3 regions of the Burkholderia sp. PvR073 genome follow, and region 3 is predicted to be linked to each of the others. Evidence: predicted binding sites of a transcription regulator. Region 3 holds the regulator's gene; each other region holds the start of a gene.
The links. The regulator HrcA, encoded in region 3, represses chaperone genes, less so after heat shock. The targets are predictions, from matches to a motif close to TTAGCACTCNNNNNNNNNGAGTGCTAA.

Region 1 (6,247 bases), on a different contig from region 3:
CCCTGCAGCAGGTTGCCGAACGCGACGCCGAACACCAGCGCCGGTACGAAGCCGCCGACGAACAGGCCCCAGTCCCAGCCCGCGCGCCAGCGCGGGTCGGGCCGCTTGCTGCGATAGTCGAAGCCGACCGGCCGGAAGAACAGGGCGAACAGCACGAGCAGCATCGCGAAATAGAAGCCGGAGAACGACGCGGCGTAGACGAGCGGCCACGCGGCGAACATCGCGCCGCCGGCCGTGATCAGCCACACCTGGTTGCCTTCCCACGTCGCACCGACCGTGTTGACGATGATGCGGCGCTCGTCGTCGGTCTTGCCGAGGAACGGCAGCAGCGCGGTCGCGCCCATGTCGAAGCCGTCGGTGACGGCGAAGCCGATCAGCAGCACGCCGACGAGCAGCCACCAGATCAGCTTGAGAGTTGCATAGTCCATAGCGATTCCTTGTTCCGTTGCGGGCGCGTGCTCAAACCGTGGCACGCTCGCCGGCGGCGAGTTCGTGGTGATAGCGGCCGGTATGCAGCGACGACGGGCCGAGGCGCGCGTACTTGAACATCAGCTTGATCTCGATGACGAACAGCGCGGTGTAGAACAGGATGAAGCCGGCGAGACTCAGGTACAGGTCGCTCGGCTGCAGGCTCGACGCGGACAGGTGCGTCGGCAGCACGCCGGCGATCGTCCACGGCTGGCGGCCGAGCTCGGCGACGATCCAGCCGAATTCGATCGCGATCCACGGCAGCGGAATCGCCCACACCGCGTAGCGGAGGAACCAGCGGCGGTTGTCCTGCAGCAGCTCGCGGCGCGCGCAGAACCAGAACGCGGCAACGAACGTCGCGACGAACAGGAAGCCGAGGGCCACCATGATCCGGAACGAGAAGAATACGGGCGCAACCGGCGGGATCGTCTTCTTCGCGGCGGCCTTGATCTGCTCGGGCGTCGCGTCCGTCACGTTCGGCGTGAACTGCTTGAGCATCAGCCCGTAGCCGAGATATTCCTTGTGCTGGTCGAACAACGCGCGGGTCGCCTCGCTCGTGTCGCCCTGCTTGATCTTCTGCAGCGCGCCGTACGCGACCATCCCGCTCTGGATGTGCTCCTCGCTGTGCTTCGCGAGCTCGCGCAGGCCGATCACCGGCTCGTCGATCGAGCGCGTCGCGATCAGGCCGAGCGCGTAGGGGATCTTGATCGCATAGTCGGTGCGCTGCGCTTCCTGGTTGGGAATGCCGATCAGCGTGAACGACGCGGGTGCCGGCTGCGTTTCCCATTCGGATTCGATCGCGGCGAGCTTCATCTTCTGCACTTCGCCGGTCGTATAGCCCGATTCGTCGCCGAGCACGATCACGCAGAGCGTCGCTGCGAGGCCGAAGCCGGCCGCGACCGCGAACGAGCGCAGCGCGAAGTCGACGTCGCGCTTCTTCAGCAGGTACCACGACGACACGCCGAGCACGAACATCGCCGCCGACACGTAGCCGGCCGACACGGTGTGCACGAACTTCACCTGCGCGACCGGGTTGAACAGCACGTCGAACAGGCTCGTCATCTCCATGCGCATCGTCTGGTAGTTGAACGCCGCGCCGACCGGGTTGTTCATCCAGCCGTTCGCGACGAGGATCCACAGCGCGGACAGGTTCGAGCCCAGCGCCACGAGGAACGTGACCATCAGGTGCTTGATCTTCGACAGGCGGTTCCAGCCGAAGAAGAACAGGCCGACGAACGTCGATTCGAGGAAGAACGCCATCAGGCCTTCCACCGCGAGCGGCACGCCGAAGATGTCGCCGACGTAGTGCGAGTAGTACGACCAGTTCGTGCCGAACTGGAATTCGAGCGTGATGCCGGTCGTCACGCCCATCGCGAAGTTGATCCCGAACAGCTTGCCCCAGAACTGGGTCATGTCCTTGTAGACCTGCTTGCCGGTCATCACGTAGACGGCTTCCATGATGACGAGCAGCCAGGACAGGCCGAGCGTCAGCGGCACGAACAGGAAGTGGTAGAGCGCCGTGATGCCGAACTGTAGACGTGACAGATCGACGACTTCGCTACTTATCATGGTGGTCTCCCTCGGTAGATGCAGGAGCCGGCACCGAGAGCAGCTTCTCGGCGACGACGGCAGGCGGCAGCGACATGTGCTCGGCCTGCGGATGATTGAAGAATGCGTATTTGAGCGACATCAGGAGGATCAGCTTGACGATCAGCACCAGCGTGATGTCGCGCATGAGGGTCGGGCCGCGCGCCCACGCGGCGATGCGCGCGCGCCAGCCGATCGTGCCGGCGGCCCGCGGGGGAGGCGGCGCAGGCTCTTTGTTGATCGAGATCAAGGCGATTATCCTGAATCGATTTACGTGGGTTTTGGGGCGACTTTACGTCGGATTTATGACGGCACTTAAGCTGTTTTAATCCTTTTAAGCCGACATGCCAATTTTAAAGCGCCGGCTTTCCGATGCCGAGTGCCGCGCTGCGGCAGACCGTCGCGAATCGCGGGCCAAAACTTGAGGTAGATCAAGGGTATGCGGATGGGGCTGGAATCCGTCCGATAGCCGGTCAATAAGGCCGATTAATTAGCGGAGCAATGTGCGAAACGACAGACGAAAAAAAACCGCTGCCGGTCGGGCAGCGGTTTTCGGTGAAGCGCTCTAAATCGCGGATTTATGCGTATTCGGCGAGTGCGGTGCGCATCTTCTTCATGGCGCTCGCTTCGATCTGGCGGATGCGTTCCGCCGACACGCCGAATTCGGCCGCGAGATCGTGCAGCGTCGAGCCGCCCGAACCGTCGTCGTCGACGTGCAGCCAGCGCGCCTCGATGATCCGGCGGCTGCGTGCGTCGAGCGCCTCGAGCGCCTGCGCGATGCCGTCCGTCTGCAGCATGTCGCGCTGACGCGCGGCGAGCACGGCGCTCGGCTCGTTGTGCGAATCGGCCAGGTAGGCGATCGGCGCATACGACTCCTCGCCGTCGTCCACTTGCCCCTCGAGCGCGATGTCGCCGCCCGACAGGCGCGTTTCCATCTCGGTCACGTCTTCGCGCTTGACGTTGAGCTCTTGCGCGAGGCCGTCGATTTCCTCGGGCGTCATCGCCTGCATGCTCTTCTTGTGGCTGCGCAGGTTGAAGAACAGCTTGCGCTGCGCCTTCGTCGTCGCGACCTTCACCATCCGCCAGTTGCGCAGGATGTACTCGTGGATCTCGGCCTTGATCCAGTGGATCGCGTACGACACCAAGCGCACGTTTTGCGCCGGGTCGAAACGCTTCACCGCCTTCATCAGGCCGATGTTGCCTTCCTGGATCAGGTCGCCGTGCGGCAGGCCGTAGCCGAGATAGTTGCGCGCGATCGACACGACGAGCCGCAGGTGCGACAGCACGAGGCGGCGTGCCGAGTCGAGGTTGTTGTCTTCGCGGAATTCGGTCGCATAGCGGCGTTCTTCCTCGGCGGTCAGCAGCGGGATCCGGTTGACGGCCTGGATATACGCGTCGATGTTGCCAAGCTGGCCCGGCAACATCGAATGAGTTGCGAGCGCCAGCGAGCCTGCCGATTCGGCCTTGGCCGGCGTCGGGCTCAGGGTGTTCGGAAGGGTCAGGGCGTGGCTCACTAAAAAACTCCTTTGGAATCAGGGACAAACCCCTGGTCTCGGATGAGATTCCGGGGCCCATCTTAGCACTCCCGTAATTCGAGTGCTAATCCTTAGAGGGCGCGTGGGCATCCAAGTTCCCGGTTTTTCTATCGAACTTGTCGAGTCGATAGTCTAATTTGCGACAGGGCTCGCTGGACGAAGTTCCGTAAACCCTTGTTTCAGATGGTAATCAGTAGACGTTTTCGATTTTTGTAGTTTTGGAAGCAAACAATTTCGCTTCGTGATGCCGATCCGAAAAGTCCTTTACCATACCATTCAGTTCGCTCGGGCCGGCCGCTGCGGCAAGGCTCCATTCAACCCGCAAAGTTGGAGTGTCAGATGAACAATAAGAAGAATCGCCGGTCCCCTCGCCGGCTTGCGCTGGATGCGCTGCTGGCGGCGTCGCTGCTGGGCGGATCGGGGGCCGCATTCGCGGACCGGTGGGGGATCCAGGCGGGCGGCGGGTTTTCCGATCGCCACGGGATCGACAAGGCCGATCTCGCGGTGGTGTGGGATCCGGGCTGGAACTGGTGGGAAATCGGCGGCTGGCACTTCGCGTTCGTGATGGAAGGCCACGCCGGCTACTGGCATACCGGCGGCAACGTTCACGCCAATATCGGGGAGTTCGGCGCGACGCCGATGTTCCGTTTCATCAAGAGCGCGGGCCAGGTTCGCCCGTTCATCGAGGCCGGCGCCGGCATCCGGTTCCTGACTCACCCGACGATCTCGAACAATCTGTCGCTGTCGACGTCCTTCCAGTTCGCGGACGTGGTCGGTGTCGGCGCGCAGTTCGGAGAACGCCAACAATATCAGCTCGGTTACCGTTTTCAACATGTGTCTAACGCGGGTATCAAAGAGCCGAATCCTGGTATAAATTTCCACCAGTTCTACGTGCAGTACAACTTCTGATCCGCACGCCCGCGCACGGCGGGCGCGTTGCCGAGGAGTCAGGCGATGACGAAGGTGGTCGATGCGATTCGCGCACTCGAGCGCGATCGGTTCCGGGCGATGGTCGACGGGGACGGCGAGGCGCTTGACGCGCAGTTGTCGGACAAGGTGTTCTTCGTGCACACCAACGGCAAACGCGAAACCAAGCAGCAGTTCATCGACGCAATCGTCGCCGGCCGCCGCCGCTATCGTCAGATCGAAATCCAGTCGCAGGACCTGCTGCCCGTCGGCGACGCCACCTGCGTCGTCACCGGGCGCGCGCTGATCGAGATGGAAACGAACAACGGCGGGCTGGTGTTTCCGATCGCCTATACGGCCGTCCATACCCACGAGCGGGGCCACTGGCGCCTGCTGGCGTGGCAGGCGACGCGGTGCGCGACCGAGACATGAGCGCGCGTGGCGCTCCTTTGCATGTCCCCACCGAAGCGGCCTCCTGGGCCGCTTTTTGCTGGCCCGTGCGGCGCGGATCGCGCGGCGCACGGGCGGTCACGCCCCGCTCCCTGACGTTCAAACCCTGAAGTGAAACCCGGTGCTCAGGCCGCCGCGCGTCGGTCGGCGCACTGCCAGGTCGAGCGGTTGATCGCGCTGACGACCGCGTCGAGCGCGGCGCTCGCCGCATCGGCGTGCACCCCGACGCCGTGCCGCAGCGGCGCATCGCCGATCCGGCAGCCGACCGATACCGCGATCCTGCCGTCCGTCGTGCGCGCGTGTTCGCACGACGCGACGTCGATCGTCGCGCCGGCCGCCGTCGCGAAGGCTGCGGCCATCCGTTGCACGGCGTCTTCGGGCGTCGCGTCGGCCGGCGGCGCAGCCGCGATGTCGCGGTTCTGCCAGCGTGCGGCATCACCGTGGCGCGCGGCCGGGCCGGCGGTCTCGAAGAATTCGCGGGCGAACAGCGCGCAGATCGCATCGCCGGTCACTTCCTCGCCGGACGCGTCGGCGAGCGTCTGCACCGCGTGGCTGAATTCGATCTGCACGCGGCGCGTCGGCGTGAAGCCCATCCCGCGTTCGAGCAGGAACGTCGCGCCGCCCTTGCCGGACTGGCTGTTCACGCGGATCACCGCGTCATAGCTGCGGCCGAGGTCGGCCGGGTCGATCGGCAGATACGGCACTTCCCACACCGCGTCGGGCCGCTGCTGCGCGAAGCCCTTGCGGATCGCATCCTGGTGCGAGCCGGAGAATGCGGTGAACACGAGGTCGCCCGCGTACGGATGGCGCGGATGCACCGGAATCTGGTTGCAGCGCTCGACCACGCGGCGCACCGCGTCGATGTCGGAGAAATCGAGGCCCGGGTCGATGCCCTGCGTATAGAGGTTCAGCGCGAGCGTGACGAGATCGACGTTGCCGGTGCGCTCGCCGTTGCCGAACAGGCAGCCCTCGATGCGGTCGGCGCCCGCGAGCAGCGCGAGTTCGGCGGCCGCGACCGCGGTGCCGCGATCGTTGTGCGGATGCACGGACAGCACGATGCTGTCGCGGTACGCGAGATTGCGGTCCATCCACTCGATCTGGTCGGCGAACACGTTCGGGCCCGCGGCTTCGACGGTCGCCGGCAGGTTGACGATCATCTTGTGATCGCGGGTCGGCCGCCATGCCTGCGCGACCGCGTCGCACACTTCGCGCGCGAACGTCAGTTCGGTCATGCTGAAGGTTTCCGGCGAGTACTGGTAGGTCCAGTGCGTGTCCGGGCGGGCCGCCGCATGTTCCTTGAT
Region 2 (6,247 bases), 120 kb from region 3:
GTACCGTGTCGGGGCCGGACTGCCTAGCAATCGCGCTGGAGTACGGCGACTACGTTGCGTTGGGCTAAAAAATCCGTCGTGCGGGCCGAATTCCGCCGCATAATGGCTGAAAAGTGCGGCCTGCCGGGCAACACCGGGCCAAAACCGCCCACTTCGCCTCGCCGTCCGCAGTTCCGTCGCTTCCCCGTTTTTTTCTTGCCCCTTTTTTACATGTCCAGCAACGCCCCTCCGATCGTCCTCACCTTCGGCCTCTCCGATCCCACCGGCGGCTCCGGCATCCAAGCCGATCTGATGACTCTGGCGAGCATGGGCTGTCACGGCGTGTCCGTCCTGACGGGCTATACCGTGCGCGACTCGGCCGCCTGCGACGAAGTCACCGGCCTCGATCCCGATGTCGTCGCCGCCCAGGCGCGCATGCTGCTCGAGGACATGCCGATCGCCGCGTTCAAGATCGGCGCGGCAACGCGCGCGGAAGTCGTGAGCGCGATCGCCGAAGTGGTCGCCGACTACGACGGCGTGCCGCTCGTGCTCGCACCGGACTTCACGCTCGATGACGAGCACGTGCTTGCCGCCGACGACCTGCGCGAATCGATCGCCGACCTGCTCGCGCCGCAGACGACGCTGCTGGTCGCCGACCACGCGACGCTGCTCGCACTCGCGCAGCCGGACGGCGACGCCGAGGCGCCGAATCTCGACGCGGCCGTGTCGCACCTGCTGTCGCAGGGCTGCGAGTACATCCTGTCGTCGGAGACGGGCTCGCACCGGCTCGTCAACACGCTGTACGGCGAGGAAGGCCAGCTTCGCGAAGACATGTGGGATCGTTCGCCGCACCGGCTGATGGGCATCACCGACACGCTCGGCGCGGCGATCGCGGCACTGCTCGCGAACGGCCAGGAGCCGCCCGAAGCGGTGCGCGAAGCGCAGGAATACCTGTATCAGTCCGTGCGTGACGCGTTCCGGCCCGGCATGGGCGCGTACCTGCCCGACCGGTTCTTCTGGGCCCGCAGCAACGACGATGCGGACACGCCGCCGGCCGTGAAGGCCGATCCGGTGCCGAGGACGTCGCACCGCCATTGACGCCCGCACGGCGGCCCCGCGCCGCCGTCGCGCGCGGCTCGCCATCGCCTCGGGGCGGCAGGTCCGCCCCTTTCGCTCGCGCATAAAAAAAGACCCGCATCGCTGCGGGTCTTTTCTTTTGGCTGGAGCGCGCATCGCTGCGCGCTCCGGACACCATCGACCGAAGTCGATTACATGTCCATGCCCATGCCGCCCATGCCGCCCGGCATGCCGCCCGGCATCGGTGCATCTTCCTTCGGCAGTTCTGCGACAGCTGCGTCCGTCGTCAGCAGCAGGCCAGCAACCGAAGCTGCGTTCTGCAGTGCGGTGCGCGTGACCTTGGTCGGGTCGACGACGCCGGCTTCGACCATGTCGACGTACTCGCCCGTTGCTGCGTTGTAGCCGTAGTTGCCCTGGCCTGCAGCAACTGCCGCCACCACGACGCTGGCTTCTTCGCCGCCGTTCGTGACGATCTGACGCAGCGGCTCTTCCATCGCGCGCAGCACGATCTTGATGCCGGCGTTCTGGTCAGCGTTCGCGCCGGTCAGGCTTGCGATTGCCGTGCGAGCGCGGATCAGTGCAACGCCGCCGCCTGCCACGATGCCTTCTTCCACAGCTGCGCGCGTTGCGTGCAGTGCGTCTTCGACACGTGCCTTCTTTTCCTTCATTTCGACTTCGGTCGCAGCGCCGACCTTGATCACTGCCACGCCGCCGGCCAGCTTGGCCACGCGCTCTTGCAGCTTTTCACGGTCGTAGTCCGACGTCGCTTCTTCGATTTGCGCGCGCACTTGCTTCACGCGTGCTTCGATGTTCGCGGCTTCGCCTGCGCCGTCGATGATCGTCGTGTTTTCCTTGCCCACTTCGATGCGCTTCGCCTGGCCCAGTTCTGCCAGCGTTGCCTTCTCGAGCGTCAGGCCGGTTTCTTCCGCGATCACCTGGCCGCCGGTCAGGATCGCGATGTCTTCCAGCATCGCCTTGCGACGATCGCCGAAGCCCGGTGCCTTGACCGCAACGGTCTTCAGGATGCCGCGGATGTTGTTGACGACCAGCGTTGCGAGCGCTTCGCCTTCGATGTCTTCAGCGATGATCAGCAGCGGACGGCCAGCCTTCGCGACTTGCTCGAGCACCGGCAGCAGATCACGGATGTTCGACACCTTCTTGTCGTGCAGCAGCACGAACGGGTTGTCGAGGACGGCGACTTGCTTTTCCGGGTTGTTGATGAAGTACGGCGACAGGTAGCCGCGGTCGAACTGCATGCCTTCGACGACGTCGAGTTCGTCGGCGAGCGACTTGCCGTCTTCGACGGTGATCACGCCTTCCTTGCCGACCTTGTCCATCGCTTCAGCGATGCGATCGCCGATCGACGTGTCGCTGTTCGCCGAGATCGAGCCGACTTGCGCGATTTCCTTGTTCGTCGTGCACGGCTTGCTGATCTTCTTCAGCTCTTCGACAGCCGCTGCGACTGCCTTGTCGATGCCGCGCTTCAGGTCCATCGGGTTCATGCCCGATGCGACGTACTTCATGCCTTCGCGAACGATCGATTGCGCGAGGACGGTTGCCGTCGTCGTGCCGTCGCCTGCGTTGTCGCTGGTCTTGGAAGCGACTTCCTTGACCATTTGCGCGCCCATGTTCTGGAGCTTGTCCTTCAGCTCGATTTCCTTCGCGACCGACACACCGTCCTTGGTGACCGTCGGGCCGCCGAAGCTGCGCTCGAGCACCACGTTGCGGCCCTTCGGACCCAGCGTGACCTTGACCGCGTTGGCGAGAATGTTCACGCCTTCGACCATCTTCGAACGGGCGGAATCGCCGAATACGACGTCTTTAGCTGCCATCTTCTAACTCCTTGAATTCTTGGGAATATGTACCGTCAGTGGACGCTTACTTCGCGTTGACCACGGCCATGATGTCTTCTTCGCGCATGACCAGCAGTTCCTGGCCGTCGACCTTGACGGTCTGACCAGCGTACTTGCCGAACAGGACGCGATCGCCGACCTTCACGTCGAGTGCGATCGGTGCGCCCTTGTCGTCGCGCTTGCCCGGGCCGATGGCCAGGACTTCGCCTTGATCCGGCTTTTCAGCTGCTGCGTCGGGGATCACGATGCCCGAGGCGGTCTTGGTTTCCTGATCCAGGCGCTTGACGATCACGCGATCGTGCAAAGGACGAAGGTTCATATTCACTCCTCTCTTGACTGAGATTGAAGAACGCTTAGGGAATCTGCCCGGCGGGTCGCCCGGCAGAGAATTGTTAGCACTCTCGTGCAGCGAGTGCTAATTATATGGACGGGTTTTGACAAATTCAAGAAGGGAAACCGGAGGTTTTTTCGCGGGGGCCGAAACGACGGAAAAACGGGGATGGAATTGAAAAAACCTTTTGAAACAAACAGGTAGGCGTCAATACTGTGCTCCGGCAGCAGGCAGATGCGGGATTTCCCGACCCGCGCACCGCTTTGACACGGGGTAAGCACCAAGTTCCCGCGATCGTCTGACACCACAGGAAAAGACCCGCTCGGGCGCCGCTGGGGCACCTATCAGGTGCCAGTTCGTCACATGTCGGGACAGCCCGCGACCGGCTGGAACGTCCGGCCGTCGGTCTGGACCGTCGCGCCGAGCAGGCGCGCGAGCCCTTTCGCGCCTTCGCGCATCACGACGTCGTGATTCCAGATGAACAGCGGGCGGGCGAGCGGCTCCAGCCAGTTCATCCAGCGCTCACGCGTGCGGATGTGCCAGTCGTAGCGCACGACGGTGCGGGTGCCGTCGCCGGCGAACGACCAGCAGCCGTCGCCTTCGATCGCGCCGCTCGCGCGGCCTTCGAGCACATGCGGCCGCTCGACGCGCAGCACGCGCATGTCGAAGGTCAGCCGGTACGGCAGCGCGCCTTTCCACGTGTAGCGCTGCAGCGCGCCGACGCCGCGCGCGTCGCCGCGCTCGATCTCGACGGTCCGTACCGCGCTCTTCCACCAGTCGGGCCAGCGGTCGACCTGGTAGATCGCGTCCCAGACCGCCGCGAGCGGCGCGTCCACGCGCCACGTCGTCGAAAACCGGTATTCCGCCATGCAACCTCCGGCACGAGTCGGGATCAGGAATCAGGAATCAGGGCGCGAAAAAGCGGGCGGGAAACGCGACGTCGATCTCGACGTCGTCGAGCGTCACCGTTTCGAGCGGGTCGCCGTCACCATCCGCGAAGCTGACGACCTTCAGCGGAAAACCGTCCTTGGTGTCCAGCCACAGCCGGTAGCGATGCACGCCGTCGACCACGTGCGCGGGGCCGCCCGTCACCGACACGCGCAGCGCGGTCCGCCCGTTGATGGTCTCCTCGCCTTCCGTCACCGTCGCGCCGCCCTGCTGCAGCGCATGCACGTTGCGCAGCAGCTCGCCGACGTCCGAGCGGTCGACGCGATGGCCGCTGCGGTCGCGCACGAGCGGATTGGACGGCGACAGCCTCAGCGCGGGCGGCGCATGCTCGCCGAACGGGCGCAGCCGGACCTTGCCGTCGCCGGGATCGTACGCGAGCACCGCGCCACGATGGGGCGACACGAAGTCCATCCGGACGAAACCGGGTTTCAGGTACGCATAGTGGAATTCGGTGCGCTCGCCGCTTTGCGCCGACAAGCGGATCGTCGCGCGGTACGAGCGGACCTGGTCGAAATGTGCCTGCGCAACGGTCACCGGGTCGGCTGTCATGCTCGCTCCTATCAGGCTCGCGGCCAGCAATGCGGCGATCATGGCGCCGCCTCGACGTCGAGCACGCCCTCCATGCCGCGTTCGCGATGGCTGCGCAAGAACAGCAGCCGATGCGTGCAATAGTAGGCGAAGCGACCGGGCTGCGTCGGCGTGAAGCGGAACGTGCGCGGCGTCGTGGCCAGGTCGGTGTGCACCGCGATGCCGGCCTGCGGCGCGTCGATTTCGAAACTGTGCGGCACGCGGCCCGGTTCGGCCGATACGGTCAGTTCGACCGGCACATGCGCGCGGACGATCACATGCTTCGGCCGAAAGAAATAGCTGCCGCCGACAATCGTCACCCGCTGCACGCCGTCGGCGTCGACCGGCACGCGCACCGGGGCGTCGCCGTCCGCCCGCGCGAGCCCGGCGCCTGCCGCGAGCACCGCCGCCACCGTCGCCATCATCGCCGTCTTCTTCGCGTTCATCCTCTGCTCCCTGCCGATGCCGCGCGCGTCACCCCTTCCATGCGTCGGTCGACCCGCCGAGCGCGCCGCACGCGTCGATAGCGAGCTCGCGCAGGCGCCGTTCGTCGCCGCGGCCGGACAACGCGTAGCCCATGCCGCGATCCGACCAGAAATACGTGTAGCGTCCATCCGCCGACATCGCCTGCGGCGCAAGGCGCCGCGCATCGTAGGCCGTCATGTACAGCGTCACGCGCGCGCCGTCCGCACGCTGGTACATCAGCTGCGCGGCCGGTCCCGCGTCGCCCGGCAGCAGCCGGCCGCCCAGCAGCACGTAGCCGTATTCGTCGAGCGACGGCGCGCGCACGGGCCGGCCGAGACGCGCGGACAGCCATCCGGCCAGGCGCGCCGGATCGCGGGCGTCGATTTCGACGGGGTGTTCGCGATCGGCCGCGTACACGGCATACGCGACATCCGCGCGCGCGGCGAACGCCGGTTCGACGCCGAACGCCGTCCAGCCCACGTGCAGCGCGATGCCGAGCACCAGCCCGGCCGCCAGCCCCGCGAACGCATACGCAACCACGCGCCGGCGCGACGCGCGCCGCTGCACGAACAATGCCGATGCGGCGCCCGGCAGCGGGAACAACGCGCGCAACGCGTCGCGCTGCGCGCCGTAATGCGCGAACCGGTCGGCTTCCCGCGGATCGGACTGCAGCCGCTCGAGCACCTCGCGGCGCTCCTGCCCGGACAGCTCGCCGTCGAGCAGCGCCGACAGCAGCTGGGCCGATGCAGCGTCGTCCCGATCGTTCGAAGGTTTGCGCGGATCGTCGTCCATCATGTCTTCCCGATCACCCGTAACGCGGCCGTGCCATGCGCCGGCGGCTCGCCGGACAGCAACGCACGCATCTGTTCACGCGCCCGCGACAGCCGCGACATCACCGTCCCCACCGGCACGCCGAGCACCTGTGCGGCGTCGCGATAGCTCAACTCCTCCAGCGCGACCAGCAGCAGCACCTCGCGCTGCTCGACGGGCAGCCGGTACAGCGCACGCTGCACGTCGCGCAGCATCA
Region 3 (6,247 bases):
GCCGCGGCGATCTTCGCGCGCGCCGCCGACACCGCCGCCTGGAACTGCGCGAGGCCATGCCAGCCGGTCGCGCGGCCGAGCCGCTTGCCGCGGTGGAAGAAGAACCACGTCGGCACGCCGTGCAGGCCGAAGCGGCGCCCCACCTCATGGTGTTCGTACACGTTGCAGTGGAACCACTTCAGGCCCAGCGCGCGGATCGCGTCCGGCTGGGCGAGCATCGCCTTCTTCGCGATCTCGCAGTTGAAGCAGTCGACGCCCCAGAAGAACACCACGACGAGCGCATCCCCCAAGGGGACTTCCTGCGGGGCGTCGCCGGCGCCGGCGACACCGGCGTCGAACGTGTCGGCCGCCAGCGCCTGCATGTCGAACGCGTTGAACGCGGCCGGATCGACGCCGGCGGGAACCATCGCGGCAGCCTTACTTCGGCTGGGCGACCGTGACGAGTGCCGGGCGCAGCACGCGGTCGGCGATCGTGTAGCCCTTTTGCAGGACGGTCACGACGGTATTCGGCTCCTGCTCGGCCGGCACCATCGAAATCGCCTGGTGCTGATGCGGATCGAACTTCTCGCCGACCGGATTGATCGCGACGACACGGCCCTTCTCGAGCGCGCTCGTCAACTGGCGCAGTGTCAGCTCGACGCCTTCGCGCACCTTCGTGATGTCGCCGGACGTGTCGCCGACGGCGGCCTCGAGGCTGTCCAGCACCGGCAGCAGGTGCTCGGCAAAGCTCTCGATCGCAAACTTGTGCGCCTTCGAGACGTCGTCCTGCGCGCGGCGGCGGACGTTCTCCGTCTCGGCCTTCGCCCGGAGGTAGCTCTCCTGCAGCTCGGCGACCTTGGCTTGAGCCTCCGCGAGCGCCGCGTCGGCTGCTTCGGCGGCGGGGGCAGCGCCTTGCGCCGCCTGCTTCTCGCTGCCGATGTCGTCGGCCGAAGGGGTAGCCGGGTTCTCTTGCGTGTTTTCCATGTCGCTGAAAGTCGATTAGAGGTTGAAGCCAAATCGGCAACCGCCAGACCGTATACCCGGCGGCACCGCACATTCATGGTGCAAATAAGGGCGAAAACTGCGACTTCAAGTGGGTTATTCGCCAGCATTCGCCAATGCCGCGAAACAACCGCGCGGCGCGCCGCCCCATTGCGCGCATTTGCCGCCAAACCGGACGAAACGCCCGGTAACAACGCTTACCTGACTAGTACTAGCCCGGTTCGAGGGGCTGCACTACACTCCAACTCAAGCGTCGGAAAGCGTGTTTACCCCTAGCTGACCGCCGCCTGACATTCACCTGGCGCCGCATTCAACCGTCCCATGAGGCGAGTACCGTGAAACTGACCTTTGCCATATCGGTGGTCGCGCTGGTACTGATTGCCGGCACCACCACCATCTGCCTGTCCGGAGCCGTCACCGACCGCACGACCGAATACGGAAGCGCGCGGGCGACGTTCGACCAGATGTTCAGCTTCCACCCGAAAATCTGTCGATGATGCGCCGGTCGCGCTTGGTCGGCCGGCCGTGCAGTTCCGCCGCCGGCTCCCGATACGTGCGGCGCCGTTCCAGTTCGGCGAGCCGCGCGACGCGCCCGGCTTCCGTTTCCGCGTAGAGCGTCTGCGCGATACTCGCGGGCCCGCGCACGTCGCAAATTCCCAGCACGGCAATGTGCCAGACGACACCGTCGATCGCAATCTCGACCTCGTCGCCGATCCGCACGTCCTTCGCCGGCTTGACCGCCGCGCCGCCGATCTTCACGTGACCCTTGTCGACCGCGTCGGACGCGAGCGAGCGCGTCTTGAAGAAGCGGGCTGCCCACAGCCATTTGTCGATGCGCAGCCTCGCGCCGGGTTCCGTCGAAATCTTGTAGTTCATGCCAGCCTCCGCCGTGCCGCCCCATCGCGGCTGACCGTCCGCTCGAACGGCGAACGCAGTGTGCGCGGGGGGCGTCCCGTCATTTCAGTTCACCATTTCAGGCTGCGCGGCCTTCACCGGCCAGCCCTGCAGATTCTCGGCGATGATCTCGCCCACCGCGCCGATCCATGCGGGCGCGCCGTTCAGGCACGGAATCCGGTGGAAGGCCTGGCCGCCGCCCGCGATGAACTCGTCGCGCACCTCCATCCCGATCTCCTCGATCGTCTCCAGACAATCGGCCGTAAAACCGGGACAGAACACATCGGCTCGCCGCACGCCGGCCGCGCCGAGCTCACGCAGCGTCGGCGCCGTGTACGGCTGCAGCCATTCGGCCTTGCCGAAGCGTGACTGGAAGGTCACGCGGCATTCGAGCGTCGACAGCCCGAGCGCGGCCATCAGCAGCGCGCCCGTCTGCTGGCACTGGTCGGGATAGGGGTCGCCCAGGTCGAGCGTCCGTTTCGGCACGCCGTGAAAGCTCAGCACGAGCTTGTCGCCGGCGGCGAAGTCGGGCCGGCCGTGCTGCGCCCAATACTGGCGCACCTGCTCGGCGAGCGCGTGGATGTAGGCCGGATGGTCGGCGTACTGCCGCACCGTGCGCACTTCCGGCTGGTTGCGCATCCGCGCGAGCGCCGCGAACGCGGCATCGAATGCCGTCGCGGTGGTGGACGCCGAGTATTGCGGATACATCGGCATCAACAGCACGCGCTCGACGCCCGCCCGCTTGAACTGCGCGAGCGCCTGCGCAATGTTCGGGCTGCCGTAGCGCATCGCGTAATCAACCGTCACCTGATAGGCGTTCGATGCGAGCAGGTGGCGCACGCCCTCGGTCTGGCGCTCGGTGTAGACGCGCAGCGGCGAACCCTCGGGCATCCAGACGGCCGCGTATTTCTTCGCGGACGCGCGGCCGCGCAGCGGCAGGATCAGCGTGCGCAGCAGTACCTGCCAGATGACCTGCGGGATTTCGACGACGCGCGGGTCCGACAGGAATTCGGCCAGATAGCGCCGCACCGCGCGCGGCGTCGGGGCGTCGGGCGTGCCGAGATTGATCAGCAGCACGCCGATGCGATGGGCGGCCGCGACGCTCGAAGGCGGCTCAAGATCGAAACGCATGGGCAGGAACGTGCTCGGGGCACGCAGTCGGACGGCCCTCAATTATAGCGGGCCGCCCCGCTCGGGTCGGCTGGCCGTTCGGCCGAATGGCGGCGCTCGCGGCGCCGCGGCACGATGGCGGGACGGTGCCGGTCAGGTTATTGCTGGCTCAGCGTGAGCGACAGCAGGCGCGCGGTGATGTCGACGATCGGGATCACGCGGTTGTAAGCCATGCGGGTCGGGCCGATCACGCCGAGCGTGCCGACGATCTGGCCGTTCACCTCGTAGGGTGCGGTGACGACGCTCATCTCCTCGATCGGCACGAGCGTCGATTCGCCACCGATGAAGATCTGCACGCCCTGGGCGTGGCTCGACACGTCGAGCAGTTGCAGGAGGCCCGTCTTTTGGTCGAACACGTCGAACAGCTTGCGCAGCCGCGCCATGTCGGACGACAGATCCGCCACTTCGAGCAGGTTGCGCTCGCCGGAAATGAGCACGGTGTCCTCGGTATCGGGCACCTCGGTACTGGCCGTCACGGCCGCATGCATCAGCGTGGTCATGTCGCCGCGCAACTGGTCGATCTCGTCGCGCAGGCGGCGGCGCACCTCGTCGAACGACAGCCCGGCGAAATGCGCGTTGATGTAGTTGGACGCCTCGGTCAGCTGCGACGGCGAATAGTCGCGCGGTGTCGCGAGCATCCGGTTCTGCACGTCGCCCTCGGGCGTGACGATGATCAGCAGGATCCGCTTGTCCGACAGGCGCATGAACTCGATCTGCTTGAACACGTGGCTGCGGCGCGGCGTCAGCACGACGCCCGCGAACTGCGACAGGTTCGACAGCACGCTCGCCGCGGCCGCCACGACCCGCTGCTGGGGTTCGCCGGCCTGCAGCGTGTGCTGCACCTGCCGCGCGACGGCCTCGGCGTCGATCGGCGCCTCGACCGTCAGCATCGTGTCGACGAACAGGCGATAGCCGCGCGGCGTCGGCACGCGGCCGGCCGACGTATGGGGGCTCGACACGAGGCCGAGCTCCTCCAGGTCGGACATCACGTTGCGGATCGTTGCCGGGCTCAGCTCGAGCCCGGAGTAACGGGACAACGTGCGCGATCCGACCGGCTGACCGTCGGCGATATACCGTTCGATCAGGGTTTTCAGGAGGGTTCGTGCGCGAGGATCTAGCATGGTGGAAAATTTTAGCGCAACCGCGCCAGCACGGCGAGTGCCCGCGGCCACAGTCGTGCGGGCCGACCGATCCGGCCCCGTCTGCGCACAGCCGGTTCTTTTCGTCAACGAGCTATGGTGTAATGCCGGCATGAAAACCGGTAATCAGTTCAACACTGTCGCGCTCGTGGGCCGGAGCAACACGCCCGGCATCGCCGAGCCGCTCACCACGCTGGCCGGCTGCATCGCGAAGCTCGGCTTCGAGGTCGTGTTCGAAGTCGACACCGCTCGAGAGATCGGCATCTCCGGCTACCCGGCGCTCACTCCGGCCGAAATCGGGGCGCGCGCGGACGTGGCGGTCGTGCTCGGGGGCGACGGCACGATGCTCGGCATCGGCCGCCAGCTCGCGCCGTACAAGACACCGCTGATCGGGATCAACCACGGGCGGCTCGGCTTCATCACCGACATCGCGGCTGCCGACATGCAGGCGCGCGTCCCGGTGATCCTGTCGGGCAAGTTCGAGCGCGAGGAGCGCTCGTTGCTCGAGGCGCGGATCGTGCGCGACGGCGAACCGATCTACCACGCGCTCGCGTTCAACGACGTCGTCGTGAACCGCAGCGGCTTTTCCGGGATGGTCGAGCTGCGCGCGTCGGTCGACGGCCGGTTCATGTACAACCAGCGTTCGGACGGCCTGATCGTCGCCACGCCGACCGGCTCGACCGCGTACGCGCTGTCGTCGGCCGGCCCGATCCTGCACCCGCAACTCCAGGGCATCGTGCTCGTGCCGATCGCGCCGCATGCGCTGTCGAACCGGCCGATCGTGCTGCCGGACGATTCGAAGATCGCGATCCAGATCGTCGGCGGTCGCGACGTCAACGTGAACTTCGACATGCAGTCGTTCACCGCGCTCGAACTGAACGACACGATCGAGGTGCGCCGCTCGAAGCACACGGTGCCGTTCCTGCATCCGGTCGGCTACAGCTACTACGCGACGCTGCGCAAGAAGCTGCACTGGAACGAACACGCATCGAACGAAGACGACACGGCGTCCTGACGCACCACAGCCCGACACCATGCTCCGCCACCTCTCGATTCGCGACTTCGTCATCGTCGCCGCGCTCGATCTCGAATTCGACAGCGGCTTTACCGTCTTTTCCGGCGAAACCGGCGCCGGCAAATCGATCCTGATCGACGCCCTTGCCCTCGCACTCGGCGAACGCGCCGACGCGAGCGTCGTGCGCGCCGGCTGCGGCCGCGCCGACATCACCGCCGAATTCACGCCGCACGACCGCGTGGCGCGCTGGCTCGACGAGCACGCGTTCGACGCCGAGGACACCGTGATGCTGCGCCGCGTGATCGACGCGAACGGCCGCTCGCGCGCGTTCATCAACGGCACCAGCGCGACGCTCGCGCAGTTGCGCGAGCTGGGCGAGATGCTGGTCGACATCCACGGCCAGCACGCGCACCAGTTGCTGATGCGGCCCGACGCGCAGCGCGAGCTGTTCGACACGCACGCGGGGCTCGTCGCCGATGCCGCGAACGTCGCCCGCGCGTGGCGCGTATGGCGCGACGCGACGCAGGCGATCGACGCCGCGAAGGCGCACGAGCGCGAACTGCAGCTCGAGCGCGAAAAGCTCGCGTGGCAGCTCGCCGAACTCGACAAGCTCGCACCGCAACCGGGCGAATGGGACGAAGTCGGCAGCGAGCACAAGCGGCTGTCGCACTCGGCGAACCTGATCGCCGGCGTGCAGGGCGCGCTCAACGCGCTGTCCGAGGCCGACGACGCGATGCTCCCGCAGCTCGGCGCGATCGTGTCGAAGCTGCGCAATCTGGCCGACTACGACACGGCGCTCGGCGATGCCCTCGCGTCGCTCGAACCGGCCGAGATCCAGCTGCAGGAAGCCGTCTATTCACTGTCGCACTACGCGCAGCGCCTCGATCTCGACCCGGCCCGGCTCGCGCAGGTCGAAACGCGCCTCGACGCGCTGCACACGACCGCCCGCAAGTTCCGGCTGCCGCCCGGCACCCTGCACGAGGAACATGCGGCACGCCGCGCGCAGCTCGCCGCGCTCGACGCGGCCGCCGATCTCGGCGCGCTCGAA

Region 1: rpoH (RNA polymerase sigma factor RpoH) is a predicted target of HrcA. The motif match lies at 3,632-3,658, and genes of this name have one in related genera.
Region 2: groES (co-chaperone GroES) is a predicted target of HrcA. The motif match lies at 3,302-3,328, and genes of this name have one in related genera.

The regions. Positions count from the first base shown of each region.
Region 1 covers NZ_JBSRXO010000003.1:154,485-160,731, reverse strand. The annotation lists gene cydB (cytochrome d ubiquinol oxidase subunit II) at 1-428, opposite strand, end outside; gene ACVK00_RS12465 (cytochrome ubiquinol oxidase subunit I) at 460-2,037, opposite strand; gene cydP (cytochrome oxidase putative small subunit CydP) at 2,027-2,305, opposite strand; gene rpoH (RNA polymerase sigma factor RpoH) at 2,634-3,569, opposite strand; gene ACVK00_RS12450 (acyloxyacyl hydrolase) at 3,930-4,499, shown strand; gene ACVK00_RS12445 (nuclear transport factor 2 family protein) at 4,545-4,928, shown strand; gene leuA (2-isopropylmalate synthase) at 5,072-6,247, opposite strand, start outside.
Region 2 covers NZ_JBSRXO010000006.1:70,098-76,344, forward strand. The annotation lists gene ACVK00_RS19275 (hydroxymethylpyrimidine/phosphomethylpyrimidine kinase) at 211-1,077, shown strand; gene groL (chaperonin GroEL) at 1,248-2,888, opposite strand; gene groES (co-chaperone GroES) at 2,935-3,228, opposite strand; gene ACVK00_RS19290 (SRPBCC family protein) at 3,600-4,109, opposite strand; gene ACVK00_RS19295 (LolA family protein) at 4,147-4,779, opposite strand; gene ACVK00_RS19300 (cupredoxin domain-containing protein) at 4,776-5,201, opposite strand; gene ACVK00_RS19305 (anti-sigma factor family protein) at 5,230-6,012, opposite strand; gene ACVK00_RS19310 (sigma-70 family RNA polymerase sigma factor) at 6,012-6,247, opposite strand, start outside.
Region 3 covers NZ_JBSRXO010000006.1:195,067-201,313, forward strand. The annotation lists gene ACVK00_RS19805 (thioredoxin family protein) at 1-407, opposite strand, end outside; gene grpE (nucleotide exchange factor GrpE) at 418-963, opposite strand; gene ACVK00_RS19815 (hypothetical protein) at 1,317-1,478, shown strand; gene ACVK00_RS19820 (RNA-binding S4 domain-containing protein) at 1,450-1,857, opposite strand; gene hemH (ferrochelatase) at 1,942-3,006, opposite strand; gene hrcA (heat-inducible transcriptional repressor HrcA) at 3,144-4,166, opposite strand; gene ACVK00_RS19835 (NAD kinase) at 4,297-5,199, shown strand; gene recN (DNA repair protein RecN) at 5,219-6,247, shown strand, end outside.